Regions from separate parts of the Cytobacillus sp. QJM3NY_8 genome, predicted to be linked through region 2. Evidence: predicted binding sites of a transcription regulator. Region 2 holds the regulator's gene; the other holds the start of a gene.
What was found. The regulator NrdR, encoded in region 2, represses ribonucleotide reductase genes. The targets are predictions, from matches to a motif close to AACACNATATATNGTGTT.

Region 1 (15,642 bases), 280 kb from region 2:
AAAATATATAGATCAGCCCAAAGATGAGCGAAAACGGCATAGAATAGAGAAAAAGGACATGAAAGAGCCATTTTTATTCAGGTGGTTTGGCATGTTTTCATATGTTTTCTATTTGGGCATGAGAAGAAAAAAACATAAGTAGATTTCACGCAAAAAACCGGCAATTTCTGCCGGTTTTTTGTGTGCTTTCATACTGCGCTGTCTGTCAGATAGAAGAGGCCTCCATTTATTATAGAGATATTAATCTTTGGCTCATATTGCTCTTGAAGGGCTGCTTTCTCGTTTTCATAGCTTTCGCCCTTTTCTTCTGCATCTTCATAAAAATGTTCAAGAAGGCTGAGATCCTTTTGCCAGCGCTTGCGGGCTTCATCAGCCCATAAATGTTCTTCCTGTTCAATTACGGACTTTATGAAATTAGCTACCCTGAATACACCGCTTCCCGGCATAATGAGCGGTGACAGAGTGAAAGAGTAGTCGGGAATCTTTGGTGTAAGGCTCATGCCAAGCAATCTGTCATGAAAGCTTTCAACCATTTGCCCATTTATTAATTGGAGGCCGATGGATTTAAAGACATCTCTTTTTCGGTCGCATTGATAAGATACACGGACGTTCATTCCCAGCCATGGCCTTAATGGAACCTGCATGCCTGGTGCCTCCCGGTGGTTTTCATATAATCGTATATAGCCTGCCAGGTTCCGGGCAGAATGAAAGATCTGGTGAAGTCTTGGGGAGCCAAAATGAATGACTTCCCCCTTAATATGTGCAGGGGCGAGCTGCTGGTTTGTAATAAGTGTAAGCTGCATTGGGTTAGGAACTCCGCCTGTTTTTTCGAGATAATGCCAGTAAAAGGGGCGATTCATTAATTCCTTATCCAGATCAATCGTCAGCTGTACGGTCATATACCCCGGGCCTTTATCAATTATTTCGCATCCATTTGCGTGAAAATACCTTTCAAGGAATTTATGAATTTCCTGTTGCTGCATTCAGTCCACCTTCTTTCATATCCTCAGCAAATTGAATCATGCTCGTAAGGTTCTCCATTTTGATTCTCATTTCACCTTCAGAAGCAGATCTTCCGAAAATGTCAACAAGGTGATCGTCAATACTTCCAAATTCAAGTTTTGTTAAAATATCATCCAAATCACCTATGACTTTTTCAAAAAGATGTATTTTCTCATATAAAAGCTTCATTACATGTTCTTCGACTGTATCTTTAGTGGCAAAATTATAAATCATGACATCCTTTTCCTGGCCGAGACGATGGATACGTCCTATCCTTTGTTCGAGACGCATTGGATTCCAGGGGAGATCAAAATTAATGATATGATTGCAGAATTGCAGGTTTATCCCTTCTCCTCCTGCTTCTGTTGCAATCAGGACTTGAGCATTCTTTTGGAAAAGCTCCCTCATCCAGTCCTTTTTGCCTCTTTTAAATCCTCCCCTGAACGGCACAGATGTAATCCCATATTGTTTTAAAAACCACTGAAGATACATTTGTGTTGCTCTGTATTCAGTAAAGATTATGACCTTGTCATTTATGTTTTGTATTAATTCCAGAGCTTTTTGAGCTTTGGAATTTTGCTGGACAGCTTCCACTTTTTTAATAAGGTATTGAATTTGTTCCTGAAAAGCTATTGAGGGCTGTTCCTGTCTTTTTAGCATATTCTGAAGGGTGAAATAGACAGCTTCCCTGCTGCTGCACGCCTCTCTTTGCAGGGTCATCACAGAAAATTGGCTCGAACTGACCCAGTCACCTTCACCCCGCAGCTCTGTTACAGCTTCATAAAGCTCGCGCTCAGCCTGCGAGAATTCAATCGGTATTGTTTCCACATGTCTTTTGGTCCATTCAATTCCTGTATCTGCCCTGCGGTTGCGGATCATTACTTTGTTTACGAGTTCTTTTAGATGTGCATCATCGTTTAAAGAACGCGAGTCCTTTTTATAATTCTCATAAAAGGCTGATTCATTGCCCAGATGGCCTGGTTTGAGCAAAGACACAAGGTTGAATATCTCACTTATGCGATTCTGAATAGGTGTCGCTGTTAAAAGGAGGCAAAACTTCTTTTTCAGGTTTTGCACAAACTCATAGTTTTTGGTTTTATTATTTTTAAGCTTATGAGCTTCATCTATAATGATCAGATCATAATCAAGGCTGTAGATAATATCCCGATGGGGATTTCGTTTGGCTGTATCAATGGATGATACCACTACATCGCATTGTTCCCATACATAGCTTTTCCGCTGTGCCACAGCCGGAATAAAAAATTTGCTGTTGAGCTCCATGGCCCATTGTGAAACGAGGGAAGCAGGAACGAGTATAAGGACTTTTTTTACGAGTCCCCTGATCATATATTCCTTTAATATCAAACCAGCTTCAATCGTTTTGCCGAGACCGACCTCATCAGCAAGGATCGCTTTGCCGTTCATGCTTTCAACAACCTGCTTGGCTACTTCCAGCTGATGGGGAAGGGGAGTAAGATTCGGCAGATGCTTTGGAGCCTGCAGGCCTTCAAAATCAGGAATAGTCGTGTGGTTTTCAACCTCAACAGCCAATTTATAAAGCTCCCAATTTCCCCATGGGCCGTCGTCATCAATTCTTTTTAAGAATTCATCCTGCCAGGCAGAATCAAAGCCAATTTGCACTGTCATAAAAACAGCTCCTTTTATCTATATAAAGATATTGCCCAAACCTCGTTAAGGTGGTACGATGTTAATAGCTTTGAAAGTTTTGAAAGTTAACACATTACATTTAGTTAACCGAAATAATGGATTTTTTATTTTTTCTGTTTGGTATAAGTATGACCAACTTGGAAAATTTTATAAATGCGAATGACAACAAGGGGAGAGACTACTTTGTAGCGCCGAAGGAGCAAGCAAAATCTGTGAATCTCTCAGGCAAAAGAACTCTTGTTTGACGCAGCTCTGGAGAGTGCTTTTTAATAAGCCACCCAAGGGGAAAGCCGATTTCGGTAAACTTTCAGGTGCAAGGACAGAGATCTTCTCATATTTGAGGGGATACTCTGTCCTTTTTTATGTTCAACAAGAAATTTTTGAACTTCGAGAACTGTCTAGCTCCATCGCCTACTCCTTCGAGGTCACAAGCTTGTCTTGTTTCGGCTTCTAGGGACTCGGGGGCATAAGCCGTTTCCTTTCAGAAGGAAAAACGCCTTCTTACAGGAACCGTCTTATGCCTGAGGCCCCCAGGATGAGGGTCATGCAGACGTTGCCACAGGACGTGGCGCTCTCAGTCTGCGTTCCTTGAAAGGACAATCGCCTCCACATTTCGAGCAATCCTCCCAAAAAGGCAAAGAACGCCTTTCCGTGAGGCTTGTCTTGTGCTTGTCGGGGGTGGGCAAGGCGCTTCCGCTTTTCTTATGTTCCTGCAACAACTTCAAAAGATTTAAGGGGGACGAGTAAATGTCACAGTTAAAACGCACGCCTTTATTTGAGGTGTACAAAGATTACGGAGCAAAAACCATTGATTTCGGGGGCTGGGATCTTCCTGTTCAATTTTCAAGCATTAAAGAAGAACATGAAGCAGTCCGTACAAAAGCCGGGCTTTTTGATGTATCCCATATGGGTGAAATCGAAGTGAAGGGGACGGATAGCCTTAAATACCTTCAAAAAATGATGACGAACGATATTTCCAAATTAAAGAACTCAGGTGCTCAATATACAGCCATGTGTTATGAGAATGGCGGAACTGTTGATGATTTACTTGTCTATAAAATAGAGGATGATCATTATTTGCTGGTTGTAAATGCTTCCAATATTGAAAAGGACTTCAACTGGCTTCAGGACCATGCTGAAGGGAATGTGGAATTGAAAAACCTTTCTGAAGATATGGCACAGCTTGCGATTCAGGGACCGCTTGCAGAAAAAGTGCTCCAAAAGCTTGCTGGCACGAACCTGTCGGATATCGGATTTTTCAAATTCCAGCAGGATGTAGATCTGAATGGAAAGAAAGCGCTAGTCTCCAGAACAGGTTATACAGGAGAAGACGGATTTGAAGTTTATTGTGATGCCCAGGATGCAGTCGCATTATGGATTGAAATCCTTGAAGCAGGCAAAGAAGAAGGCGTGCTGCCATGCGGGCTTGGCGCAAGGGATACTCTTCGTTTTGAAGCCAACCTGGCACTCTATGGGCAGGAGCTCTCGCCTGAAATCACACCTCTTGAGGCAGGAATCGGCTTTGCTGTAAAAGTCAATAAAGAAGCTGATTTTATCGGCAAAGAAGTGCTTAAGAATCAAAAAGAAAATGGGGTTCCCCGCAAGCTGGCTGGAATTGAAATGATTGACCGCGGCATTCCGCGCCATGGCTATCCTGTATATAAAGGGGAAGAACTGATCGGGGAAGTGACAACAGGAACTCAATCTCCGACATTAAAAAAGAATATTGGCCTTGTTCTTATCAAGAAAGAGCATGCGGAGCCGGGAACTGATTTGGAAGTGGAAATCCGCGGCAAACGACTGAAGGCTAAGATTGCAGCAACACCTTTTTATAAAAGAGAAAAGAACTAACCGGGGGGAGAAAATGATGAAACATCGCTATTTACCGATGACAGAGTCTGACCAGAAAGCAATGCTTGAAAAAATCGGCGTCAGTTCTGTGGAAGAACTATTCAGTGATATTCCCGAAAGTGTAAGATTTAAGGGTGAATATAAAATCAAGCCGGCAAAATCTGAGACAGCCTTACTGAAAGAGCTTACTAAAATGGCTCAGAAAAATGCTGATCTTCGTACAAATACATCTTTCCTTGGTGCGGGTGTTTATGATCATTACATGCCAATCATTGTTGATCATGTGTTATCCCGTTCAGAGTTTTATACTGCCTATACTCCTTACCAGCCAGAAATCTCCCAGGGAGAGCTCCAGGCAATTTTTGAATTCCAGACCATGATCTGTGAGTTAACAGGAATGGATGTTGCCAACTCATCTATGTATGATGGCGGAACAGCACTTGCTGAAGCAGCCATGCTAAGCGCAGGCAGCACACGCCGCAAGAAAATTCTTATCTCAAGCGCCGTTCACCCTGAATCTAAAGAAGTAGTAAAGACATATGCAAAGGGCCAATATATTGAAGTGATTGAAATTCCTCATAAGGACGGCATCACAGATCTTGAAGCTCTAAATGGAATGATTGGCGATGATATCGCAGCTGTCATTGTACAGTATCCTAACTTTTTTGGCAGAGTCGAGCCTTTACAAGAGCTTGAGGAGATTATCCATGCCCATAAATCCATGTTTGTTGTTTCAAGCAACCCGCTTGCTCTTGGCGCACTGACACCTCCTGGTAAATTAGGAGCAGACATTGTAGCAGGAGATGCCCAGGTTTTCGGAATTCCTACAGCTTTCGGAGGCCCGCATTGCGGATATTTTGCCGTTACAACCAAGCTAATGAGAAAAGTGCCGGGCCGTCTTGTCGGACAAACGGTAGACGATCAGGGGCGCCGCGGCTTCGTGCTTACTCTTCAGGCGCGTGAACAGCATATCCGACGCGATAAGGCAACCTCAAATATTTGTTCCAATCAGGCTCTAAACGCACTTGCGGCATCTGTAGCGATGACTGCTCTTGGCAAGAAGGGCGTAAAGGAAATGGCTGCTGCCAATATGCAAAAAGCCCATTATGCGAAACAGCAATTTAAGGCTGCCGGTTTTGAAGTTCCATTCGAAGGCCCTTCATTTAATGAATTTGTCATCAAATTGAATAAGCCTGTTAAAGAAGTAAATCAAAAGCTTCTTGATAAGGGCATTATTGGCGGCTACGATTTGGGCAGAGATTATGCTGACCTGAAAAATCATATGCTTGTTGCTGTAACAGAATTGAGAACGAAGAATGAAATTGATGCATTCGTTAAAGAAATGGGGGATTACCATGCATAAGGAAGATCAGCCACTCATCTTTGAATTAAGCACAGAAGGCCGTATCGGCTACAGCCTGCCTGAAATGGATATTCCAGAAATTGACCTGGGCGAACTTCTTCCCGAAGGCTACCTGCGAGAGGAAGAGCCTGAGCTGCCGGAAGTGTCTGAACTTGATATCATGCGTCATTATACTGCACTTTCAAAACGCAATCATGGCGTTGATTCAGGGTTTTATCCACTGGGCTCCTGCACAATGAAATACAACCCTAAAATCAATGAGAATGTAGCGCGCTTCAATGGTTTTGCCCACTTGCACCCGCTGCAGGATGAAAGCTCTGTTCAAGGTGCTCTGGAACTGATGTATGATCTGCAGGAGCATCTGATTGAAATTACGGGAATGGATGAGGTTACACTTCAGCCAGCTGCAGGAGCACATGGAGAATGGACTGGATTAATGATGATCCGTTCTTATCATGAAGCGAATGGCGATACAAAGCGCACTAAAGTAGTCGTTCCTGACTCTGCCCACGGAACAAATCCTGCATCCGCGACAGTCGCAGGCTTTGAAACAGTAACTGTTAAATCTGATGAAAATGGGCTGGTGGATTTAGAGGATTTAAGAAGAGTGGTTGGCGAGGATACTGCTGCCCTTATGCTGACTAACCCGAATACTTTAGGTTTGTTTGAAGAAAACATTCTTGAAATGGCTGAGATTGTTCACGGCGCCGGCGGGAAGCTATATTATGATGGAGCTAACCTGAATGCTGTACTTTCAAAAGCACGCCCTGGAGATATGGGATTTGACGTGGTTCACCTTAATCTTCATAAAACCTTTACAGGACCGCATGGCGGCGGCGGACCGGGATCAGGGCCAGTCGGGGTAAAAGCGGATCTGATTCCTTTCCTTCCAAAGCCTGTTCTGGTAAAGAACGGTGACCAATATGAATTTGATTATGACCGCCCGCAATCAATCGGCCGTGTAAAGCCATATTACGGAAACTTTGGAATCAATGTCCGGGCTTATACTTATATCCGTACTATGGGGCCAGATGGACTGAAGGCTGTTACGGAAAATGCGGTATTAAACGCAAACTATATGATGAGAAGGCTTGCGCCATTCTTTGACCTGCCATTTGACAGACATTGCAAGCATGAATTCGTTTTAAGCGGCAAGCGCCAAAAGAAACTTGGCGTGCGTACATTGGATATTGCCAAGCGTCTTCTTGACTTTGGTTACCATCCGCCAACCATCTACTTCCCGCTTAACGTGGAAGAGTGTATTATGATTGAGCCGACAGAAACAGAATCAAAAGAAACGCTGGACGCTTTTGTCGACGCCATGATTCAAATAGCTAAAGAAGCTGAGGAAAACCCTGAGATTGTTCAGGAAGCACCTCACACAACAGTAATTGGCCGTCTTGATGAAACAATGGCTGCAAGAAAGCCGGTTCTTCGCTATCAAAAGCAATAAAACGAAAAAGGGTGTCCCTAAGAGGGCACTCTTTTTTTGCGGCTTATAGACTACTTGTGAACTCTGGGAAGGAATAGGGAAATTTGGGAATTTGCAGCGATTCCGGGGAAAAGAATCGAAAACCTGGGCATGAAACAAGCTAAATGAGAAAAGAACAGCGGTTTTGGCGAATAGATTATATGATTGAACTTAGAAGAGGGGTTTCCAATCAATAGACCCCGTTAAAATAACGGGGTCTTTTTAAATATTGCTATTATTTTTTCGCTTTCACTTTTCCTGTCCATTTTTTAAATCCGCCCTGCAGGTGTGAAAGGTCTTTGTAGCCTTTACGATGCAAAAACTGGGCAGCTCTCGCACTTCTCATGCCGCTTTGGCAATATAAGTAGACTGGCTTGTCCGGACGCAATTCCTTCATGCGCATTTTCATTTGTGAAAGCGGTATATTGCGGGCACCTAAAATATGGCCGTTTTCAAATTCATTTGGTTCACGTACATCGATTAATTGGGCTTTTCTGTAGCCTTCTCTGAACTGGTCTTCCGTAAGCGTTTTAACAATTCGGCGCTGATAAAACCAGGTTATCACGGAATAGGTAATGATTGCACCCAAAATGATAAGAATGAAATAAAGTGTTTCCAATATGTCTTTCTCCTTTCACACATAGGTAAGCCAACTAATATTATATAAGCCTTTCCTAATAGGAGTAAAGGAAATCTGTTAAATTTGTTATGGAAATTCAACTTGCTTTAAATTTCACTGGAATTTTGGTAGACTATTAACCGCAAATGACTAGTTAAAGAATCTGAAAATGAGGGCTACATATGACTAAAGAGGTTTGGCGTTTTATCGATTCAAAAGAGGGGTCACCTTCTTTTAATATGGCTTTGGATGAGGCGTTGCTTGACTGGAACAGTGAGGGCAAAATGCCTCCTGTAATCCGTTTTTACGGCTGGAATCCGGCGACTCTTTCAATCGGCTATTTCCAAAAGGTTGAAAAAGAAATAGATATGGAAGCTGTGAAGCAGCATGGATTGGGATTTGTCCGAAGGCCTACAGGCGGAAGAGGCGTACTTCATGAACATGAACTCACATACAGTGTGATCGTACCTGAAGCCCACCCCGAAATGCCGAATACAGTAACTGAAGCATACAGAGTTATTTCGGAAGGGATTTTAAAAGGTTTTCACGGACTTGGGATGGAAGCTTATTTTGCAGTGCCGAAGACAGCTGAAGAAAGGGACTCTCTGAAAAATCCAAGATCTGCTGTTTGTTTTGATGCCCCCAGCTGGTATGAACTTGTTGTAGAAGGCCGTAAAGTGGCTGGGAGTGCACAAACAAGGCAAAAAGGGGTAATCCTTCAGCATGGTTCCATTTTGCTTGATTTGGATGAAGACAAGCTGTTCAGCTTGTTCAAGTATCCGAATGACAGAGTCAAAGAGAGAATGCAAAAAGCTTTTAAGAATAAAGCTGTTGCTATAAATGAGCTGACAACTGAAAAAATTACCCTGGATCAAGCAAAAGCAACTTTCAAAAAAGGATTTGAAGAAGGCTTGAATATTGAACTTGAACCTTACAAGCTTACAGATGAAGAAATGGCATATGTACAAAAAATCGCAAAAGAGCGATATGAAAGTGATGACTGGAACTATAAGAGATAAAAGCGGCAAAGTCGCTTTTTCTCTTTTTTTAATGAATAATTTTCCAATTGTTGCCCTGTAAAAGTGCAAGCTTCAAAATATGTTAAAATTTATCGTTAATTGTCGGAAATCGGCTATTAACTCTGTTTTTCTTTAAATTTTGGTATATTTTAAGTTTGACAAAATCACTTTTAGTTGAACTAGACACAATATGTAGTGGTGTCGAAAATATTTAGGACACTATATATTGATTTTGGGGTTTGAGGTATGGTAACTTTAGGGTACTCTTTTAAAACAGATAGATTTACCCTATCTGCCAGAATGCTTACACAAATTGATAATTGAATTTAGAAGGAGTTGTAACAATGTCTGTTGCTCTAGGACAAAAAATGAAATTGAACATTGATCGTTTAAACAAGGATATCCGTCTTTTTCCTCAGGTTCACCCTGTAACCCCAGATATGAAAATGACCCACAAAGGTGTTTCCCGCTTAGTTATGCTAGATCGTTACACCTTCAAAGACACCGAGAAAGTGACACTCACAAACGGTGACTTCGTCGTCCTCACAATCAAGGAAGATCCAAAATTTCCGGCACGAGGCTTAGGATTCATCCAGGATATTGACTGGGAAAACAAGACAGCCAAGGTTTTAGTCGAGGAAGACTACAGAGGAGTACTGGATGATCCGGAAGAATCGAGAACAGGCATTATTACAAAGCCTCTTGATGTAATCGAGAAACCCCTTGAAATCTTCTATGAGCAAATCGCCAAGCGTAACGCAACAGGCCTGGCATCTGTTGAGAAAACCGAAGAAAAAAGAAAAGAATGGTTTGAAAAGTTCTATCAGGAATTGAAAAACTTGAATTTCATTCCGGCTGGCCGCGTATTGTATGGAGCGGGTGCCGACACAGATGTTACGTATTTCAATTGCTACGTAATGCCATTCGTACAGGACTCCCGTGAAGGAATTTCCGAGCACCGAAAGCAGGTAATGGAAATCATGAGCCGAGGCGGAGGAGTTGGGACAAACGGTTCAACCCTAAGGCCGCGCAACACACTGGCTAAAGGAGTAAACGGCAAGTCATCGGGTTCAGTATCCTGGCTTGATGATATTGCGAAGCTTACACACCTTGTGGAGCAGGGAGGTTCCCGCAGAGGTGCTCAGATGATTATGCTGGCAGATTGGCACCCGGACATCATCGAATTCATCATCTCGAAAATGCAAAACCCAAGAATTTTACGATTCCTTCTTGAAAATACAAATGATGATACAATAAAAAAATATGCTAAAGAAAAATTAAAATTCACTCCATTTACTGAACAGGAAATAGCCATGTACCAGGGTATTATCAATTACAAGAGCATTCCCGGCTATGGCGGTTTCAGCGATAAAATCATACAGGATGCTGAAGAAAAACTGGCGACTGGCGGTACTTACAGTGTTCATAATTCTGAATTCCTGACCGGGGCAAACATTTCAGTCTGCCTGACAAAAGAATTTATGGATGCAGTTGAAAATGATGCAGAATATGAGCTTCGCTTCCCGGATGTTGAATCATATGATGCTGATACCATGAAAACCTACAACGAAGAATGGCATAAAGTCGGTGACGTCAGAGAATGGGGAAAACTTGGCTATAAAGTCCGTGTTCACCGCAAAATCAAAGCGAAAGAACTTTGGAACCTGATTAATATCTGTGCAACATACTCGGCAGAGCCAGGTATTTTCTTTATTGATAATGCCAATGACATGACCAATGCACAGGCTTACGGACAAAAGGTTGTAGCAACAAATCCGTGTGGCGAACAGCCTCTTGCACCATATTCAGTCTGCAACCTTGCAGCAGTGAACCTTGCAGAAATGGCAGATAAGGAAAATAAGACCGTTAATTTTGAAAAGCTGAAGCGTACTGTTGAAGTGGGAGTACGTATGCAGGACAATGTAATAGATGCTACACCATACTTCCTTGAAGAAAACAAAAAGCAGGCATTAGGCGAGCGCCGTGTTGGCCTTGGCGTTATGGGGCTTCATGATCTGCTGATCTATTGTGAAACAGAATATGGTTCTGAGGAAGGCAATGTGCTGATTGACAAAGTCTTCGAAACCATTGCAGCCACAGCTTACAGAGCTTCTGTAGAGCTTGCGGAGGAAAAAGGGAGCTTCCCATTCTTAACAGGTGAAAATGCTGAAGAAACAAATCGCCTGCGCAAAGCTTTTACAGAAACAGGCTTCATGCAGAAAATGCCTGAGGATATCCGTGAATCCATTTTACAAAGCGGAATCCGTAATTCACATCTTCTGACTGTTGCACCTACTGGATCCACAGGTACCATGGTTGGAGTATCTACAGGTCTTGAACCATATTTCTCCTTCTCATACTTCAGGAGCGGCCGCTTAGGCAAGTTCATTGAAGTAAAGGCAGATATTGTTCAGGAATATTTAGACCGCAATCCGGATGCAGATCCTAATAATCTGCCTGAATGGTTTGTGGCAGCAATGGATCTGGCTCCTGAAGCCCACGCAGATGTTCAATGTGTTATACAGCGCTGGATCGACAGCTCGATCAGTAAAACAGTAAATGCACCGAAGGGCTACAGTGTTGAACAGGTTGAGCAAGTGTATGAACGCTTATACCGCGGCGGTGCAAAGGGCGGCACTGTCTATGTAGACGGCTCACGCGATTCTCAAGTATTGACGCTGAAAGCTGAAGAGAACAGCTTTGAAGATACAGATACAGTCAAAAAAGAAAAATCAAAGCAGCATGTAGTTCTGGTTGATACAATCAGCGACCTGCGTTCAACCGATGTAACAATCGGTTCGGAAGTCGGCAATACATGTCCAGTATGCCGTAAAGGAAAAGTCAAAGAAATCGGCGGCTGCAATACTTGCACAAACTGTAATGCCCAGCTGAAATGCGGTTTATAAAAGAATAATTTAAACGAACCAAGAAGATGGAAATAATTGTTCCATCTTCTTTTTTTGCTGTTGGATTAATTGGTTCATACTACAGACATAGGGTTCTGCTGACATTTTTCCTCTGGCAGGACAAATTGATAAAGTGAGGTATGCCTAATGAAGCCATTTATCCCTCAGCTAGTTTATATAGAACCTCAAGCTCTCGAATATCCCCTAGGAAGAGAGCTAAAGGGAAAATTTGAAAAAATGAACTTGGAAATTAGGGAAACAACATCACATAACCAGGTGAGAAATATTCCCGGTGATAACGAATTGCAAAAGTACCGCAATGCGAAATCCACTTTGGTGGTAGGCATCAGACGAACTCTGAAATTTGATACATCCAAGCCTTCGGCAGAATATGCCATTCCGCTTGCTACAGGCTGCATGGGCCACTGCCACTATTGCTATCTGCAAACCACACTTGGAAGCAAGCCATATATTCGCACGTATGTAAACCTTGAAGAAATCTTTGAGCAGGCCTCTAAATATATGGAGGAGAGAAAGCCGGAGCTTACACGATTTGAAGCTGCATGTACATCCGATATCGTAGGGATTGATCATTTGACCCATTCTCTGAAAAAAACAATTGAATTTATTGGCCAGACGGAGTATGGCCAGCTCCGCTTTGTCACTAAGTATCATCATGTCGACCATCTGCTTGATGCTAAACATAATGGGAAAACCCGATTTCGATTTAGTGTTAATTCGCGGTTTGTAATAAAAAACTTTGAACCGGGCACTTCCTCTTTCGACGATCGGCTTGAAGCTGCCCGCAAAGTAGCTAATGCCGGCTACCCGCTTGGCTTTATCGTAGCGCCTATTTACATGCATGATGATTGGCGTGAAGGCTATCATGAACTTTTTCAAAGGTTAAGCAAATCGCTCGAAGGCATCAATCTGGAAGGATTAACTTTCGAGTTAATCCAGCACAGATTTACAAAACCAGCCAAAAAGGTAATTGAAAAACGCTACCCGAAAACAAAGCTGGAAATGGATGAAGAAAAACGCAAATACAAGTGGGGAAGATATGGAATAGGCAAGTATGTTTATCCGACTGATGAAGCAAAGGATCTTGAAAATACGATTAGGGGGTATATTCACTCTTATTTTCCAGAAGCAGAAGTGCAATATTTCACCTAAACCTGAGTTTTTGCTTGTCAGCCGTACTATTTTAAAAAGCTCCTGATTAAAGATGTATAAGTAAGAGTTCCTCTATGGGCAAGTACATCGACAGGAGTGGCTTACATGTATATAGATGGGGTTTTTTCAGGAGGAGGCATCAAGGGATTTGCGTTAATCGGTGCTTATGAGGAAGTTCACAAAAGAGGCTTTCGATTTAAGCGGGTTGCAGGGACAAGTGCTGGTTCCATCGTTGCTGCTTTAATTGCTGCCAATTATACAAGTGATGAAATATATCAGCTCGTCGATCAGTTTGATGTAAAAAAGCTTCTTGATGAAAGAAAAACCTTTATTCCCTTCGCAGTAGGAAAATGGCTTAACCTTTATTGGCGGCTGGGATTATATAAAGGATCCGAGCTGGAAACCTGGATTGCTCAAAAGCTGGCTGACAGGGGGATTAGAACCTTTTCAGACCTTCCTCCGCAATCGCTGAGAGTCATAGCTTCTGACCTGACAAACGGAAGACTGGTAGTACTGCCCGATGATCTTATAAATTATGGGATTGACCCCGCTTCGTTTTCGGTAGCAAAGGCGATAAGGATGAGCTGCAGTCTCCCGTATTTTTTTGAGCCGGTTAAGCTGAACGCATACAGCAGCTCGAGTGTCATTGTGGATGGCGGGGTTCTAAGCAATTTTCCCATGTGGCTTTTTGATAAGGAAAACGTGAAAAAGACAAGGCCTGTCCTCGGGATAAAGTTAAGCCATAATTTAAGCGAACGGCCGCCGAATAAAATTGACAACGCCATCCAAATGTATGCTGCGCTTTTTGAAACGATGAAGGATGCACATGATGCCAGATACATCTCCAGAAAACATGCACAAAACATTATTTTCATTCCAACGGATGGCGTGCTGACTGCTGAATTTAATATAACCGAGCAAAAGAAAAAAGATCTTCTGGAGCACGGCAGGCAATGTGCGGAGCAATTTTTTTCATCATGGAGCTATTAAAGAGAAAAGCCAGAGCCCGATTCTTGAAGGTTCCCCAGAATTCAGGACTTATCATATAAAAATAAAAAATCGAGCCCGAGTTAAAGGGAGGCTCGATTTTTCTTTTTGCCTTTTTTGCCTTCTATGACTGTCAAGTGTGGAGAAGATTTTTTCTTAGCCTTTTTAATTGAAGTAAGGGAACCTACAGAAGCCTTTCTTCCATTCGCTGAGCCCGTTTCTTTATTGTTAAAGCGCTTTTTTGATTTTTTGGCTGCCTTTATAAAAGCTCGCTGTTCCCGCTTTGAGGGATTAAATCTGTTAAAGCGCTGAAAAAGAAAGTATACAACAGCACCAATGATGACAATGACAGCTATTCTCTGCAAAAAACCGGCAGGATTTGAGATCAGGCTGACGGCAACTCCGATAACAGCTAGCAAAATGAGCCCGGAGACAATATAAAATGTAAATGGTTTTTTCAAGAAAGCCACCTCCCTAAAAGCATGATGAGCAATTTTATAAGCTTTTAAACTATATAAGCTAAAGTTTATCGAAATAATTAATGAAAGTTGTCTTCATATTTTTCTTTTCCTATTTCTTTACAATTTAAACAGCGGAATATATCTTTTAATAAGTATCGGGAATAGCTGGATGCTGCCTATACTTAAATTTATGCTATGCACACAAGTCCCGGAACACACATTACCTCAAATAAGCACAAAATCAAAGGACTGTATCATTAATTATTTTATTCGACCTAAAATCTCATAAAACCTCTATACAACAGGAAATTATATAAAAAATATGGACGATCTTTGCAGGATGGTTAATCCAATCTGCATTTATTTTAAATCTGGTGCAATGGAATAAATGCGTGTGGACATAATAGGAAAAGGAGGTGGCGCAAAGTGGCAGAAGAAAAGGAGCGCTTGGAACAGGATCAAAGGGAAAAACCAATGTCTTTTATGGCAATGGTGGTCATTACCGGACTGGTTGGAGGCATTCTTTGGAGCGGCCTGGCCTATCTGGCATACGTGTTTAATTTTACCGAAATTCGCCCTAATGTCATTCTCGAACCCTGGACGATTGGTGCCTGGAAAGAGGGCTGGCTGGGAACATTGATCTCAATTCTCTTTATTGGAGGAATATCAATTGTGGCGGCCTTAATTTATTATGCAGCGCTGCGGAAATTTCAAAGTATTTTCGTGGGGGCTGGCTATGGAGTTGCCCTTTTTTTACTGGTATTTTTTATACTCAACCCAATCTTTCCTGGAATCAGCCCGTTTTGGGATCTTGAGCGGAATACAATTATCACATCGATCTGTTTCTATATATTATTTGGCGTTTTCGTAGGGTATTCCATTTCATATGAAGCCCAAGAAATCAGAGGCAAGACTGAAGATGAAAAAAAGACCCGCACAGATCCGGATTTAACTTGATGAACAAAGCATAATGACGAATGTTTTATCTTTGTGCACGATTGCTGTTAAGTGATGAAAAATTATGCGAAAAGCGCTATACATCAGAACTGTATGAAATTTTGCTTTATGATAGAATGTTCTTAATGGGCATTCTTTTTCGATGCTGTCAGGGAAATGACTTGA
Region 2 (15,642 bases):
GATGATTTCTTCTGTAACCATTGTTACAGGGATGTCGCCATAATCCCATCCGGGAGGCATGTCTTTATTTTCACTAATGATTATTTCAGCTATTTGATTGGCTTTCAGTGCTTCTTCCACTAAATGAAAGCCTTCAACCAAAAAGGTTTCTGTTTTGTCCCGCTCTTTTTTGGTCAAAAGTTTCTTCCATTCTTTAATTTTTGGATTTTTTGCAGATTGTATATGCTTCAACACGGTCTCTCCTTTTATAGAAAATCCCGCACAACCGGAATTTCTTTATACAGTTTTTTCATTATAGCCTATTTGAAATACATAATAAAAGCGAAATTAGAGAAGATAATAACGAATTAAATCTGGAAGGAGTGCATCAAGGTGAATTTAAACCTGCGCAATGCCATTTTACACAATGTTTCAGGCAACTCTCAAGACGAACTTAAAGATACGATCGTAGATGCCATTCAAAATGGGGAAGAGAAAATGCTGCCTGGATTAGGTGTTTTGTTTGAAGTAATTTGGAAAAATTCTTCAGAGGAAGACAAGCTGGAAATGCTTCAAACATTGGAGAGCGGCCTTAAATAAAATGAAAAAACTCCGGTATAGCTCCGGAGTTTTTTTAATTCTGCTAAATAACAAAGGGTAAAGCTTAGATAACTGTCCAGCGCCATCAGCTCTCGGGTCAAAGCAGCGGGCCTTCAGCTTTTCTTATTCAAAAGTAATCCTATCCACTGTTTCCCGATCAAGCTTCTTAATCACTTCAGCAATAAGCTTAACGGCATTTTCATAGTCATCGCGGTGAAGCATTGCTGCATGGGAATGGATATAGCGAGTTGCAATGGTAATGGAAAGTGATGGAACTCCATTATGAGTAACATGAATGGCTCCTGAATCTGTTCCGCCGCCAGCGATGGCATCAAATTGATATGGGATATTCAATTCATCCGCAGTGTCTGTTACTAGATCACGAAGACCTTTGTGCGAGACCATTGATGCATCATAAAGGATGATTTGCGGCCCTTTGCCCATTTTGCTCATGGCTTCTTTTTCAGAAATCCCTGGCGTGTCACCTGCGATTCCCACATCTACACCAAATGCGATATCCGGCTCGATTTTTTGAGCCGAAGTGCGGGCTCCGCGAAGTCCAACCTCTTCCTGAACCGTTCCTACACCATATACTTCATTTGGATGATCAGCATCATTCAATTGCTTAAGCACATCAATGGCAATTGCACAGCCGATGCGGTTATCCCAAGCCTTTGCCAATAGCATCTTTTCATTATTCATAACCGTAAACTCAAAATATGGAACCACCATGTCACCAGGTTTTACTCCCCATTCTTTCGCTTCTTCACGGCTTGAAGCACCAATATCAATGAACATGTCTTTAATTTCAACAGGCTTTTTGCGCGCATCCGGGGACAAGATATGCGGAGGCTTAGAACCAATTACCCCGGTGATATCTCCCTTGGACGTTACAATCGTCACACGCTGTGCAAGCATAACCTGTGACCACCAGCCCCCAACTGTCTGGAAGCGGATGAAACCTTTATCATCAATGTTTGTTACCATAAATCCAACTTCATCTAAGTGGCCAGCCACCATGATCTTAGGGCCGCCTTCTTTGCCGGTTTTTTTAGCAATCAGGCTTCCCAGTCCATCTGTTGTCACTTCATCAGCATATGCTGCTATGTATTTTTTCATAACCTCGCGCGGTTCGCGCTCATTTCCCGGAATTCCTTTCGCATCCGTTAAGTCTTTAAGCATGGTTAACGTTTCATCTAATTTAGCCATCATTTCGACTCCCTTAATATTTATTCAACCCTATTATACCGAACATGCGATTTAATATAAAGAATTATCAGACGGATATTTACTCCGGCTGCAGGCGGACCTGCAGGATTAGTATCCTTCAGCCTGCCTTTTATAATTTACTTCATTTTTATCTATATATGCTTTTTCTATATCTGAAGAGTTAAAACCAAGCATTTCCCCTAGCTGCAAATAGGCAGCAATAAGCTCTTTATAATCGGCTAGGGAACGGCTAGTCCGAAACTGTCCGATTTCATCATATACAGACAAAAACTGGCCATTCACTGACTCTGCCTTTTCCAAAGGAACAGCATATTCCTTTTCAGCATCAAATCCGCATTCAATTCCAAGTGATAAAATGAAATGTATACCGTCTACAAACTCTTCCAATACTGTTTCCTGAGGGGAGGATGGCTTAAGGCTCCAAAACTTGAAGCATCTTGTCTCATTTGCAAGCTCTCCCAATTCAACCAGCAGCGCAAGCACCTTACGTTCAAATAAATCTTCTTCCTCTAAACCATGATTTGATTCTATATGGCTGTCCAGCCCTTTTTGCATTTGAAATAATAGCTGATAATTCATTTTCCACCATCCTATAAGAAATAAATGATTAACATACAAAACATTGCCTATCAAAAAAATTATAACAAATCGCAAAAAGGTTGAAACTTTTTTTAATCTCATCCGTAAAGTAAGGAAAATAATAATGGAGGGCTGGTTAATATGTGGCTCCTGCGTATGCTATTGTTTGCTCTGATTCTTTTTCTTATATACACCGCGGTAAAATATCTGCTGAATTCTAAGAGAAAGCTCGAGCTTGCCCACGAACAGAAACGATATTATTTTTGGGATGACCAGGAAAATGTCAGGAAGAACTTCCTGATTACGTATAAAGGGGTTCTATTTGAGGGCGAAAAATATCTGGGAACCACGGACAATGCCTTTGATGTGGTCTCCATTTTCATCTGGCCGCACAATACATCGGCCCTTAAAGGGATGGTAAGGGAGGATTTTCTTTTTATAGAAAGAAAGATAACCGAGGCCTATCCCACTGCAAAAATTGACTGGAAAAGCCCTGTGAAGGAATTTATGCATAAAACAGCTTCACCAGGAGATGAAATTAAAAACCATTTATAAAAAAAACGTTCGGCAGCCCCGAACGTTTTTTTATGCTGCTTTAAAGAATTCCTTCCATTTAATGACAATCACCTTTTCCCTCAGCACAAATACTAAAACAGAAAGGGAAAGCAAAATCAGAATAATCATTGAAGGAGTGAATCGGCTGATGAATTCTCCGAAAACGGTATAAAAAACAGCCAGCGGCAAATTGGTGATCCAAGAATTTTTCAAATATTGATCCAAACCCTTATTCCTCTCCATAAGACAAAAGTTCAATAAATGGTAATGAATAAAAGGGATGAGCCTTAAAACCGCAACCTGACCGACAGTCAAATTCCGGTATTCCCCGAACCACCGCTTTCTTAGTAATGAAAGCTTTTCATGTGTCCTCGGCATTTTTGTGATCAAGAAATAAAAAAGAATGCTGCTGATCATCAGTCCTGCAATGGAGAAAACAGAACCAAAAAAACTTCCAAACAGAACTCCTCCAGTTATGCAGACAAGCGGTACCGGAATGAATAGAAACTGCCTGATGATATGAAAAAAGATAAAAGCAATGGGAGCAAGAATTCCAGCAGTCTCTGCCATGGCAAACAATAGAGTCAATTGATCATTCATGCCCTCACCTCTCCCCGATGTCTTTCCTGCTGTTCCCTAAAGCTTATGGATAGCCCTGATAGTTTATGACAAGAGAATAATCAGGTACACAAGTAAGCCTGCTTCAAGCATCGCCAGAATAGGCAGTCCCCATTTAAACTGCACATGCTTTGTTTTATGCCTGAAAGCCTTCATTCCAAGAGTCATTCCCGCAGCCCCGCTCAAAATGGCTGTGATCCAGAGATTTTTTTCGCTGATTCGATACTGATTCCGTTTCGCCTTCTCCTTATCAAGCTTCATCAGATAAAAACCAGCCGCATTCATAATCAGATAGATAAGAGCAATTGTCTTGACCATGAGCTTTCTCCTTTATATGTATTAAGTCTGTATTGAGCTTAAATGAAACAAAAGCTTCTGTCCATTTAAAGCAAAATAAAAACCATTCCCACATTTAAGGGAATGGCTATTTTATGAATAATTATTACTTGCTAAGCTGCTGCTTTGCAACTGATGCTAATTCAGCAAATGCTTTTTCGTCAGCGATTGCTAATTCAGCAAGCATTTTGCGGTTAACTTCGATGCCAGCAAGCTTTAAACCATGCATTAAACGGCTGTAAGAAAGACCGTTCATGCGAGCTGCTGCGTTGATGCGAGTAACCCAAAGTTTGCGGAAGTCGCGCTTTTTCTGGCGACGGTCGCGGTATGCATACATTAGGGATTTCATAACCTGCTGGTTAGCAACTTTGTATAATGTATGTTTTGAACCGAAATAACCTTTAGCTAATTTGATGACTTTTTTACGACGTTTGCGAGTAACTGTACCGCCTTTTACACGTGGCATATTATTTCCCTCCTAATTTCGAGATATTACTTAAGATTTACTAGTAAGTTACGGATGCGCTTGTAATCGCCTGAAGAAACAAGAGTTCCTTTGCGAAGCTTACGCTTTTGCTTTTGAGATTTGTTAGCGAACATATGGCTTCTGTAAGCATGAGAACGCTTCAGTTTACCAGAACCTGTTCTTTTGAAACGCTTAGCAGCGCCGCGGTGAGTTTTCATTTTTGGCATTGGGAATTCCTCCTCTTACTTGTCGTTTTTCGGTGCTAAGACCATAAACATGCTTCGGCCATCCATTTTTGGATGCGATTCCACTACTGCAACTTCATTGCATGCTTGTGCAAACCGGATTAAAACACGCTGGCCAATTTCCTTATGCGTAATGGCACGACCTTTAAATCGGATCGATGCTTTTACTTTATCGCCTTTTTCAAGGAATTTAATAGCATTGCGAAGCTTTGTATTAAAGTCATGCTCTTCAATAGTCGGGCTAAGACGAACTTCTTTAATACTGATAATCTTCTGGTTTTTGCGAGCTTCTTTATCTTTCTTCTGCTGCTCGAATTTGAACTTTCCGTAGTCCATGATACGGGCTACCGGAGGTTTCGCATTCGGTGCAACCAGAACAAGATCCAGATTGGCACGAGAAGCAATTTCAAGTGCGTCGAATTTTGATTTAATACCTAACTGCTCGCCGTTTTGGTCAATAAGACGGACTTCGCGGGCGCGAATGCCCTCGTTTAACAACATATCTTTGCTAATAGCTAGACACCTCCAAGGTTTAATGCGAACACAACGTTTGGGTCAAGAAAAGCGCAAGCGCCTGCTGGAGCAGACAACTTTTAAGCTGCCAGCTGCACCGGACCAAAGCTGAATCGCAAGTTATGCAACATTTCTCTTCCGGAGCGGAAGCAGAGCTGTTTTTAACCAAATAAAAAAGTGCGGATGAAAACACCCACACTTACGTATATAAACAGAAAATGTTCACGTAAAACCTGCCAACTGCACTTTGCGTCAATCAGGTGAGAAGCGGGTGCTTCTTCTTTTCCTCAAACTGTATTCAATTTACCTTAGCTACTATATCACAAAGTATGATTTCGTGTCAAACGAATAACTTTTATCACAACGAAGAAAAGCATAACAAAATTAATCGCTTTTGGCAATATGATTTCAACATTTTTTCAAAATGAATTTAATGCCAACTTTCTGGTTTGCACAGCTGACTTGGGTATTACAGATTCTGCGGCTGTCACAAAAACTTCACAAAAAAGGGCTGCAGCTCGTGCAGCCCTTTTTCATAATTATCGTTTAACTTCTGCTTTTAATGCTGAGATGAAGTCTTCAAATGAAACTGTTTCTGATTTCTGCTCTCCATATTTACGGACATTGACAGCTTTTTCAGCTACTTCATTGTCCCCCACAACAAGCATGTATGGAGTCTTTTGCATTTGCGCTTCACGGATCTTATAGCCGATTTTTTCATTGCGGTCATCCAGCTCTACGCGGAAGCCCTCTGCCTGAAGCTGCTCCCGGACTTGTTTTGCATAATCAAAGTGAATATCAGGAGAAACCGGAATGACCTGAACTTGAACCGGGGCAAGCCATGTTGGAAATGCTCCCTTATACTCTTCAATCAGGAATGCCACAAAACGCTCCATAGTGGAAACGACACCGCGGTGGATAACGACCGGACGATGAGGCTTTCCATCTTCGGCTACATAAGTCAGGTCAAAGCGTTCAGGAAGCAAGAAGTCCAGCTGGACAGTGGATAATGTCTCATCCTTTCCAAGAGCAGTTTTAACTTGAACATCCAACTTCGGACCGTAGAAAGCTGCTTCACCTTCTGCCTCAAAATAATCAAGGCCGATTTCATCCATGGCTTCTTTAAGCATTGCCTGTGCTTTTTCCCACATTTCATCGTCATCAAAGTACTTCTCAGTATCCTGTGGATCTCTGTAGGAAAGACGGAATGAGTAGTCATTGATATCGAAGTCTTTATATACTTCAAGAATCAGGTGTACTACGCGCTTAAACTCTTCCTTAATCTGGTCAGGGCGGACAAAAATATGAGCATCGTTCAGAGTCATGCCGCGTACACGCTGAAGGCCGGATAGTGCTCCTGACATTTCATAGCGGTGCATTGTTCCAAGCTCAGCAATACGGATTGGCAGTTCACGGTAGCTGTGGATGCCATTCTTATAGATCATCATATGATGCGGGCAATTCATTGGACGAAGAACAAGCTGTTCGTTATCCATTTCCATTACAGGGAACATATCTTCCTGATAATGATCCCAGTGCCCGGATGTTTTATAAAGATCTACACTTCCCATGATCGGAGTATATACATGGTCATAGCCCAGTCTTTCTTCCTTGTCAACGATATAGCGCTCGATATTGCGGCGGATTGTTGCCCCTTTTGGAAGCCACATAGGCAAGCCCTGTCCGACTTTTTGCGAATTCATGAACAAGTTAAGCTCTTTGCCGATTTTACGATGATCACGCTCTTTCGCTTCCTCAAGGAGACGCAAATGCTCGGCCAGGTCTTCTTTCTTAAAGAAAGCTGTACCATAAATGCGCTGAAGCATCTTATTGTCACTGTCGCCTCTCCAGTAGGCGCCAGCAATACTTAATAATTTAAACTCTTTTAGTTTGCCGGTCGATGGAACGTGGACTCCGCGGCAGAGATCAAAGAATTCGCCCTGCTCATAGATTGTCACTGTTTCATCTTCAGGAATGGCTTCAATCAGTTCAAGCTTGTATTCATCACCAATTTCCTTGTACATCTGAACCGCCTCATTACGGCTGACTTCCTTGCGGACAACGTCAAGGTTTTCATTAATGATTTTCTTCATTTCTTTTTCTATCACAGGAAGGTCTTCTGGTGAAAGTGATTCTTCGAGGTCGATGTCATAATAAAATCCGCCTTCAATGACAGGACCTACCCCAAGCTTTACATTTTTATACAAACGCTTGATTGCCTGCGCCATTAGATGGGCAGTACTGTGGCGAAGAACCTCCAGCGCATCGTTTGAGTCCGGTGTTACAATTTCAATAGCTCCATCCTTTTCGATTGGACGGCGAAGATCATACATTTCTCCATCCAGCTTGCCGGCAATTGCCTTTTTCTTCAGGCCCGGGCTGATCGAAGCTGCAATATCTTCTGTTGTCGTTCCCTTTGGGTACTCCTTTACAGCTCCATCTGGAAACGAAACTTTAACAACTTCTGACATGATATTTCCTCCTTATTTATAAAGTGAAACTCCAATCAGGAGTCATTTTCTCCTGATTGTTAGTTGAACTTATCAGGCATTACGGGCAGTTATCCATACATACGTATCGAGTGTAACCAACTTGCATGGGGATATACTGTCCGTTAGACTGCGATAAAGCGCAAGCGCCTTGATCAGCCCCGACAAGCACAAGGCGGGCCTCATAAAAAGGCGTTCTTTCCTTTTTTGAAGGATTCCCGAAATGTGGAGGCGACTGCCCAGGGACGAAGACAAGCCCTGCAAGAAGGCGTTTTCTCCTTCTGAAAGGGATGGGTTAGTCTTTCGTCCCCTGGAGCCGCAACTAGACAAACTTGTGACCTCGAGGGGCTAGGCGCTGGAGCTGGATTAGATTTGCTCCTTAAACGGGTTATACACTTAAAAAAATAAAAAACCCGTCCCTAAAAAAGGGACGAGTTGTATTTAACACGCGGTTCCACCCTACTTCTCGTTCTCTTAGAAAAAAAACGACTCTGTAGTAAGATAACGGTCTTTTCCCGCCAGCCCATTTCCTGGCTGGAGTTCAGAGGCGGTAAGCATTCGAATCGTGTTAGGAAGGTTTCAGCCCTGCCTTCCCTCTCTTTAAACCGTATCAGAATACCCATATCCTCATCGCAACTTTTGCTCGATTTTTATAATATGTACGTTATTATAGTTTGTTATTTCAGGAAAATCAAGGGTATCTTTTACATTTTTCATCATCGGCATAAGAATGGGCGTTTTGATAATTATAAAAGGCTTCAATAGAGCTTAATTCAAGTCTTTCTTCAAAAATATTGCGGATTGTTCTGACCAGCGGCTGCTCGAAATCATCTGAATACAGATAAATGGCTGAAGGTGCGATTGAGAGCAGCGGCGCAATCGTAACAGAATCCACGTATACAGGATGATTGGATAATAGCTTGCGGTCAATCATTCTTAATAGCTCTCCGCGTTTAATTTCGCACAAGTGCTCATCATAAAAATAAACACCTTCATCCATCACGACATGGATCGTATTAATCTTTGGCTGCTTTCCTGACAGGAAGTCCCTCAATGTATGAATAAACATCTGATATTCCTGCTCCATTTTATATTCATCGATGGAAACTTCAACGTATTTGGTCATTTCATTCATAAGCGGCCGCATTCGGAATTTTACAAAAGAATCAAAAGAAAAGGAAATGTTATTCTGAAACAGCTGATCAATTGCGCTCCTCAAGCTTTCTTTTACATCCAGGCCACTGACAAACGCAGCAAGATCCTCCCTGCTTCCTTCCAAAATAGAGTGAATGATCTCAAGAATCTGCTGCTGTTCACCTTCATCCTCATAATAATAATGCTCCATCAGTATCCGTTTAAACCAATCATCCTGCTTCTGGTTCACTATAAATTGAAAAAATACTTCCTTAACAATATTCAGGACATTGCCGTTATTTCCAGCAGAGACTCTGACTATATGTCGATCTTCAAAATGAAGAATATTATTATCACATTGACAAAAAGACTGCAGCTGCTCATAAAGATGCTCATAAAAATTCCTCGCATCCGTGCTGCTTTGGAAAATGATTTCGATCAACCAAATCCCCCCTTTATACAAATCTCTGTTCTATGTATATGGCGGACTTGGCCAAGTTAGAAGTGGGATTAGCCTTTTAGTGCATTAAACTATAAGAAAAGCGGAAGCGCCTTGCCCATGAAGGAACGCAGACTAAAAACGCCACGTCCTCCCAAATGCTAATGCTTTCGGTCGTGCGATGTATACGCTGCCGAAGCTAGACAGCATCAAAGTTCAAAGGAATGATTTCTTACTTTATAACAAAAGCTGCCGGACACTTTATCGGCAGCTTTCAGATTATTATACTCTTCTGTTCGGTCCTTCTACAAGCACTGGTTCAGCAAGGTATTTAATGCGCTCCATGATTCTCCTTGCCTTCATTTTCTCTTCCTCTCCGCGCTGGCTGTAGGAGAGATGATGTTCAAGACCCTGCAGGTCGAAATTGGAAGTAAAGAAAGTTGGCAGGCTTTCCTGCATGCGGAACTGCAGAATCGGCCCTAAAATCTCATCCCTTGTCCAGCTGGACATGGTTTCTGCACCAATGTCATCAAACATTAAAACCGGTGCTTTTTTAATGGTTTCAATTTTGCTGTTAAGAGTTTGATCTCCAATTGAATTTTTCAATTCCCTGAATAGTTCAGGAACGTAGACAATCATGGAGGATACTTTCTGGCTTGCAAGCTTATTGGCGATAGCACCAAGCAAATAAGATTTTCCTACACCGAATTTCCCATAAAAATAAATTCCTTTTCCCTTGGATCCCGGCTGGTAGTCCATAACAAAAGATGCCGCCTTATCAACGGCCTCAATACGATCGTCATCATCATATATGGAATCAAAAGTGGCATGAAGGATATCAGATGGTACATATAAGCTCTGAATTAATTTTTCATTTCTCCGCTTCTCATCGTGCATGACCTTGCGCGGGCACTTATCATATTTCAGATCGACCGATCCTCTTTGAATCACAAGTTCCGGATGATAGCCCTGCATAAAGTTCACACAGCCCTCCAGGCTCGGACATTTATTGCACTCCTTGCTCTGCTGTGTATACTCAAAGAGTTTGCTAAGGCTCTTTTCAACCATCTCAGATGTCAATTCATCTTGATGAGTTTGGATAAAAGCCTTTACTTCAGGGTGATTAAGCGTTTGGTTTCTCATCATTTCATACCTTTTTTGAAAACCTTCATTGCCCGCAAGGCGCCTTAATGTTTCATTAATTTTCTCCATCAATCAGTCACCTCCTGTGAACGCAGTTTTTTTAATTTTTCATGAAGCTCCTTTTTCTTCATTTCCAGCTCATACTGATCCTTTTCGCTTATTTGCTGCTGGGGCTCTTTCTTTTTGGCTGATGAACTGCTTTTTTCATCAAACCAGTCCGGAAGCATCTCTGTCCTGATTGGCTTCTTTTTGTTACCGGTTGTGCTGGCAGTTTTCTTTCCTTCCGCCCAATCCAGGTATTGCCGGTGTTCTTTCTTAGCTAAAGCAATAGCTTCCTGGGGTGTTTTTATTTTCTTTCTAGCCCAGTGGCCAGCTATTTTTTCTACGTAGCCTTTGGTCAATTTCATATCTGTTTTGAGCATAACATATTGAATCAGTACATTAATTACCCCTGGCAAAAGCTTTTGCTGAAACATGACATCTTCAATGATCTGCATATCGCCTTTTGATGGCTCTGCCCCTCCTGATATATCTTTTAATAGCTGCCTTGGTGAGGTGATTTCCAAATAACGGATCAACTCTTCTTCCTGCGTTTCAGGCTGTTTTTTATGAGTCTGATGGATGGCAGGCTGAACCCTGTCAATCAGGGATGGCAGCTGGTCCTGGTTTTGGAATTGATACCAGTCCCGTGCAGATTTTCTCAACTCATCAATGTTTATCTCATTATCTTCATTTACAGCGCTGATGACGATATTTTTCATTTGAATGGGGTCGATTCCGTACAAAAAGGCAAGATTGCTGATAGATTCCTTTACTTTAACTGTAATGGCCTTTTTCGGTACTAGTGATTCATTCAGCCCTGCCTGAAGCAGTTCAAAATTAAAATCTTCATTCCCGATTTGAATACCTTCCTGCTCCTGCCTTCCAATATACCCTTCCACCTCTGATTCATTCATCAGCTGCACCACTTCATCGTCAATCTCAAAAGAACCAGGGTGTCCTGATTGAAATACATCCTGAAAAGCCTTGGTTACTTCCTTATACCCTGTAGCTGTCTTCACCTTCTGTTCTGAAAAGAAGCGTTTAAGCCTCATAAATTGGTTTCTGCCCAATTTCTTATAAAGATAAATATTAAGCATGCCATCAAGGAAAAATTGTTCAGGTGTCAGCGGGGGAAGCAGTTCATAAATAAATGACCTTGTCTCTTCATCTTTGTTTACGTATACCTTTAAAAGTCCTATCCCTTCAAGCTTAAGGCGGGCTTCATATATATCCTTAAGCCCCATGTCCATGAAATTCATTAAACTATGGTGTGAATTAGAAGATGACCATAGCCGATTTTCTTCAAGTTCCGCCCATAATGTCATATATAAACTGAAGCACACAGAGCCAATGAGCGGCTGGTATAACAGCGTCAGCACTTTTCGGTCATAATCATGCAAAAGCCCGCTGGCTGCTACTGTATATCGATCAATGGGGAGCATCTCCTGCCAATGCTGGGCCATGGTATTTCACCTTTTTCTATTAAGAATATTTATCACATTGATTAATATCAAAAACATATACCGTAAAAAAAGAGCCAAAGAAATCCTTCAGCCCATCAAACTATTTCATTCAAAATCAGGGACAGCGGCAACTGACCTGATTTAAGAGTGTTCTTTTTTGATTAATTCTTTGAGTTCATCAATAAAAACATTGATATCTTTAAATTGCCTGTAAACCGATGCGAAACGAACATATGCCACATCATCCACATTTGCGAGCCTGTCCATGACCATTTCGCCAATTTCATCACTTTTTATTTCAGAGACACCGTTGCTGCGGAGCTCTTTTTCCACTTCAAAAGTAATGTCCTCCAGGTCCTTTAGGGCAACCGGCCTCTTTTCACATGCCTTAATAAGGCCTCTAAGTATTTTTTCCCGGCTGAATTCCTCTCTGGTGCCTTCTTTTTTCACAACAATTAAAGGAATTTCTTCCACTTTTTCAAAAGTCGTAAACCGGTACCCGCATTTCTCGCATTCCCTTCTGCGCCGAATGGATCTGCTGTCATCAACAGGACGGGAATCGAGAACACGGGTATTATTGTTTTGGCATGAAGGGCATCTCATACAATCAGCTCCGAATTCTTTTATAAGTAAGTTATTTTGCTGGCGTTAGATCAATTACCGAATTTTATTTGATACTCTTATCTTATAAAAAAGGAGTTGTCAGTACAAGTACAACTATTTATCTGCGTTTCTTGCAGAACCGAGAAAATCATGCCGTTTATTCACCTTTTCATAAATGGAAAGAACTTCTCCCTTAAGGATTGGGTGGACACCTGCCGGGGAGGATTGCTCAGTTGAGATATTGATATCTACAGCCGTTTCGAAAGGCCTGACAGTCACGACTGTGACAATGGCAAAACAAGCTTTATTTTTCTTAATTTCTGCTGCTATCTCGCCGCGTTCTCTGGAAATGCTGAGAATGTTCACATTCTGGTCTGCTTTAAATAAATCTTCAATCGTTTGCATCATTTGAGCTGTATTGGTTCTATAATATCTTGTAGTGAGCTCAGGATCAGAGTGGTTTTCATTTGTTTCACACTGCTTTTTATAGCGGCTGGCAAGCTGCCTGAAAATAGACATCCTCTTTCCTCCGATATTTATTATGTATCCTTATTGTACTATTTTTGAGGAAGATACTAAAGGTAGTGGCAGAGTATTAAACAAAATAAAAAGAGGTGTATTGAATACACCTCTGGATTGCCTAAGATCATTCTGTTATTAAAGTACTTGAGCTTGTTTAACTTGAACTGGACCCATACCGCGAGGAATTTCGATATTCTCACGCGTTTGAGCTCCTAACGATTCTGCAATAAAGTCTGCAGCGATGTTAGGGTCAAGATCTCCACACGTATACACATCAATGCTGGCATAGCCATGCTCCGGGAAGCTGTGAATAGTTAAATGAGATTCAGAGATGATAACCACTCCGCTTACACCCTGTGGTGCAAATTTATGAAATGCAACCTCGCGAATTTCAGCACCAGATTTTAATGCAGCATTTACGAATGTCTGCTCAATAAAATCCATATCATTTAACTTTTCAAAATCGCATCCCCAAAGTTCTGAGATTACGTGACGACCCATAGTTTCCATATTCAAATTTCCCCCTTTAAACTTTTAAGCTATTAATTAATGAAATTCCAGATTTAAACTGGTCCATAACTACCACGGGGGAAAGTTAGTCCAGAGAGGTCCTAACCCTTTAAGTAGCTACCATACCAAAACCTCGGAGAAGTTCACGAGGATTAGTATACTTTGTTTAATTTCTTTTTGCAACACATTGTTTTACATTTTTTTTGGCAAAATTTCTGAAGGCTTTGTCCTTCTCAGGATTTAATTCTGTCCAATAAAAGGAGCCTGCCGGGGAATGGCAGGCTTTAAGGGTATGGGTAGTTTTATATTAAGAGAAATTGGCGATTATCCAATTTTTACTGCAGATGCCTGGAAAAGTTCCTGTGCAACAAATTTTGTTAAGTCTACAACACGGCAGGAATAACCCCACTCATTATCGTACCATGCAAGTACTTTTACTTTGCTGGTGCCGATTACCATTGTAGATAATCCATCGATGATGGCAGAGTGTTCATTTGTGTTGAAATCAATTGAAACCAATGGTTCGTCAGTAATATCAAGGATACCGTGCAGCGATCCCTGTGAAGCAGTTGCAAATGCCGCATTCACTTCTTCTAATGTAACGTCGCGCTTTAAGTCCACTACGAGGTCAACTAATGAAACGTTAGGCGTTGGGACACGGAGTGCCATTCCATGCAATTTGCCCTTTAAGTGAGGCAATACCAGCGACAAAGCTTTAGCGGCACCAGTGGAAGTCGGGATTATGGACTGTCCGCAAGCACGCGCCCGGCGTAAATCCTTATGCGGGTTATCAATATTTTTTTGGTCGTTTGTATATGCATGAACTGTTGTCATAAGTCCGTTTTCAATGCCAAATTGTTCATCAAGGACTTTTGCAACAGGTGCAAGACAGTTTGTTGTACATGAAGCATTAGAAATAATATCATGTTCTTCAATTTTTAATGCGCTTTCATTTACGCCCATAACAATAGTCACATCTTCATTTTTTCCAGGAGCAGTCAGAATTACTTTTTTAGCTCCGGCTTCAAGGTGAAGAGCTGCTTTATCACGTGAATTGAACTTTCCTGTTGCTTCAATGACGATATCGATGTTCAATTCTTTCCACGGAAGCTCTTCAGGATTTCGGCTGCTGACAAGCTTAACACTTTTTCCGTTCACCACAATAGCATTGTCTTCAGGAACAACACTTCCTTCGAATGGTCCGTGGTTTGTATCATATTTAATTAAGTGTGCCAAAGTTTCAGCTGGATAACTTGCATTTATGGCAACCACTTCAAGATTTTCATCAAGGATGGCTTTTCTAAAAACCATACGTCCAATTCTTCCAAAACCGTTAATCGCTATTCTCGCCTTCATGTTACGGCCCCTTCCGCATTAGTGTTATACTTTTTGTTACCCTAAGATGTAATTAGTATAACATATATAAAATCATTTGTGATGAATTAAATGCGGATTTTTTAATGTTTAACAATTCAGAAATATAAACCCTTTACTTTCACCATGTTTTATGGGGTAATGGTCTAAAAATCAGAAACATATAGTTTATTTTTGTCATACTAATTGGGTATTAAATGCAACAAAAAAGAGCCTGTGACAGGCCCTTAGATAGCATTCCATTTTCTTAAAATATCCCACAATTGTTTCTCTGTTTCTTCAATCCTGCCATTATTATCGATTACAGCATCGGCCAATGCCTTCTTTTCTCTTAAAGGCATTTGGGAATGAATTCTTGCCATTGCTTCTTTCTCGGAAAGCTGATTTCTTTGCATCAGCCTCTGCAGCTGTATACCTTCATCTGCATAAACTAATAATGTTTTGTCGCACATGTATTGTAATTTACTTTCAAATAAAAGCGGTATATCTAAAATAATCATCTGTTCATTACGGCTGATAGCTTGTTCCTTTTTGGCTGTCATTCTTTTGCGGACAGCAGGATGTACAATGCTATTTAAGGCTTTCCGCTCTTTTTCATCATGAAAAATAATGGAGCCCAGTTCCGCACGATCAATTGAACCGTCTTTGAGCAGAACCCTTTCCCCAAAATGACGGACAATTTCCTGATAAGCTTCCTCTCCTTTTTCAACAGCTAATCTGGCTTCTATATCCGCGTCGATTACAGTGTATCCTTTTTCGATGAGGAGAGATGAAACGGTGCTTTTCCCGCTTGCAATCCCGC

Region 1: a site for NrdR is predicted at 9,176-9,193, ahead of AC0VZ9_RS20595 (vitamin B12-dependent ribonucleotide reductase). Genes of this name have one in related genera too.

Annotation. Positions count from the first base shown of each region.
Region 1 is NZ_CM149681.1:3,992,678-4,008,319, reverse strand. Features, by position in the region: gene AC0VZ9_RS20635 (YqzE family protein) at 1-142, shown strand, start outside; gene AC0VZ9_RS20630 (YqhG family protein) at 189-983, opposite strand; gene AC0VZ9_RS20625 (DEAD/DEAH box helicase) at 961-2,649, opposite strand; glycine riboswitch at 2,830-2,917, shown strand; gene gcvT (glycine cleavage system aminomethyltransferase GcvT) at 3,418-4,521, shown strand; gene gcvPA (aminomethyl-transferring glycine dehydrogenase subunit GcvPA) at 4,538-5,884, shown strand; gene gcvPB (aminomethyl-transferring glycine dehydrogenase subunit GcvPB) at 5,877-7,337, shown strand; gene AC0VZ9_RS20605 (rhodanese-like domain-containing protein) at 7,591-7,974, opposite strand; gene AC0VZ9_RS20600 (lipoate--protein ligase family protein) at 8,157-8,993, shown strand; gene AC0VZ9_RS20595 (vitamin B12-dependent ribonucleotide reductase) at 9,338-11,899, shown strand; gene splB (spore photoproduct lyase) at 12,047-13,072, shown strand; gene AC0VZ9_RS20585 (patatin-like phospholipase family protein) at 13,178-14,062, shown strand; gene AC0VZ9_RS20580 (SA1362 family protein) at 14,143-14,529, opposite strand; gene AC0VZ9_RS20575 (YqhR family membrane protein) at 14,947-15,477, shown strand.
Region 2 is NZ_CM149681.1:4,275,800-4,291,441, forward strand. Features, by position in the region: gene AC0VZ9_RS21955 (TrmH family RNA methyltransferase) at 1-231, opposite strand, end outside; gene sspI (small acid-soluble spore protein SspI) at 373-579, shown strand; gene AC0VZ9_RS21965 (M42 family metallopeptidase) at 703-1,788, opposite strand; gene AC0VZ9_RS21970 (dUTP diphosphatase) at 1,897-2,388, opposite strand; gene AC0VZ9_RS21975 (hypothetical protein) at 2,530-2,943, shown strand; gene AC0VZ9_RS21980 (TVP38/TMEM64 family protein) at 2,974-3,543, opposite strand; gene AC0VZ9_RS21985 (DUF1294 domain-containing protein) at 3,607-3,879, opposite strand; gene rplT (50S ribosomal protein L20) at 4,004-4,363, opposite strand; gene rpmI (50S ribosomal protein L35) at 4,390-4,590, opposite strand; gene infC (translation initiation factor IF-3) at 4,606-5,109, opposite strand; ribosomal protein L20 leader region at 5,287-5,410, opposite strand; gene thrS (threonine--tRNA ligase) at 5,661-7,592, opposite strand; gene ytxC (putative sporulation protein YtxC) at 8,302-9,186, opposite strand; gene dnaI (primosomal protein DnaI) at 9,466-10,395, opposite strand; gene AC0VZ9_RS22020 (replication initiation and membrane attachment family protein) at 10,395-11,831, opposite strand; gene nrdR (transcriptional regulator NrdR) at 11,973-12,434, opposite strand; gene AC0VZ9_RS22030 (hypothetical protein) at 12,549-12,953, opposite strand; gene speD (adenosylmethionine decarboxylase) at 13,092-13,466, opposite strand; gene AC0VZ9_RS22040 (glyceraldehyde-3-phosphate dehydrogenase) at 13,791-14,822, opposite strand; gene coaE (dephospho-CoA kinase) at 15,068-15,642, opposite strand, start outside.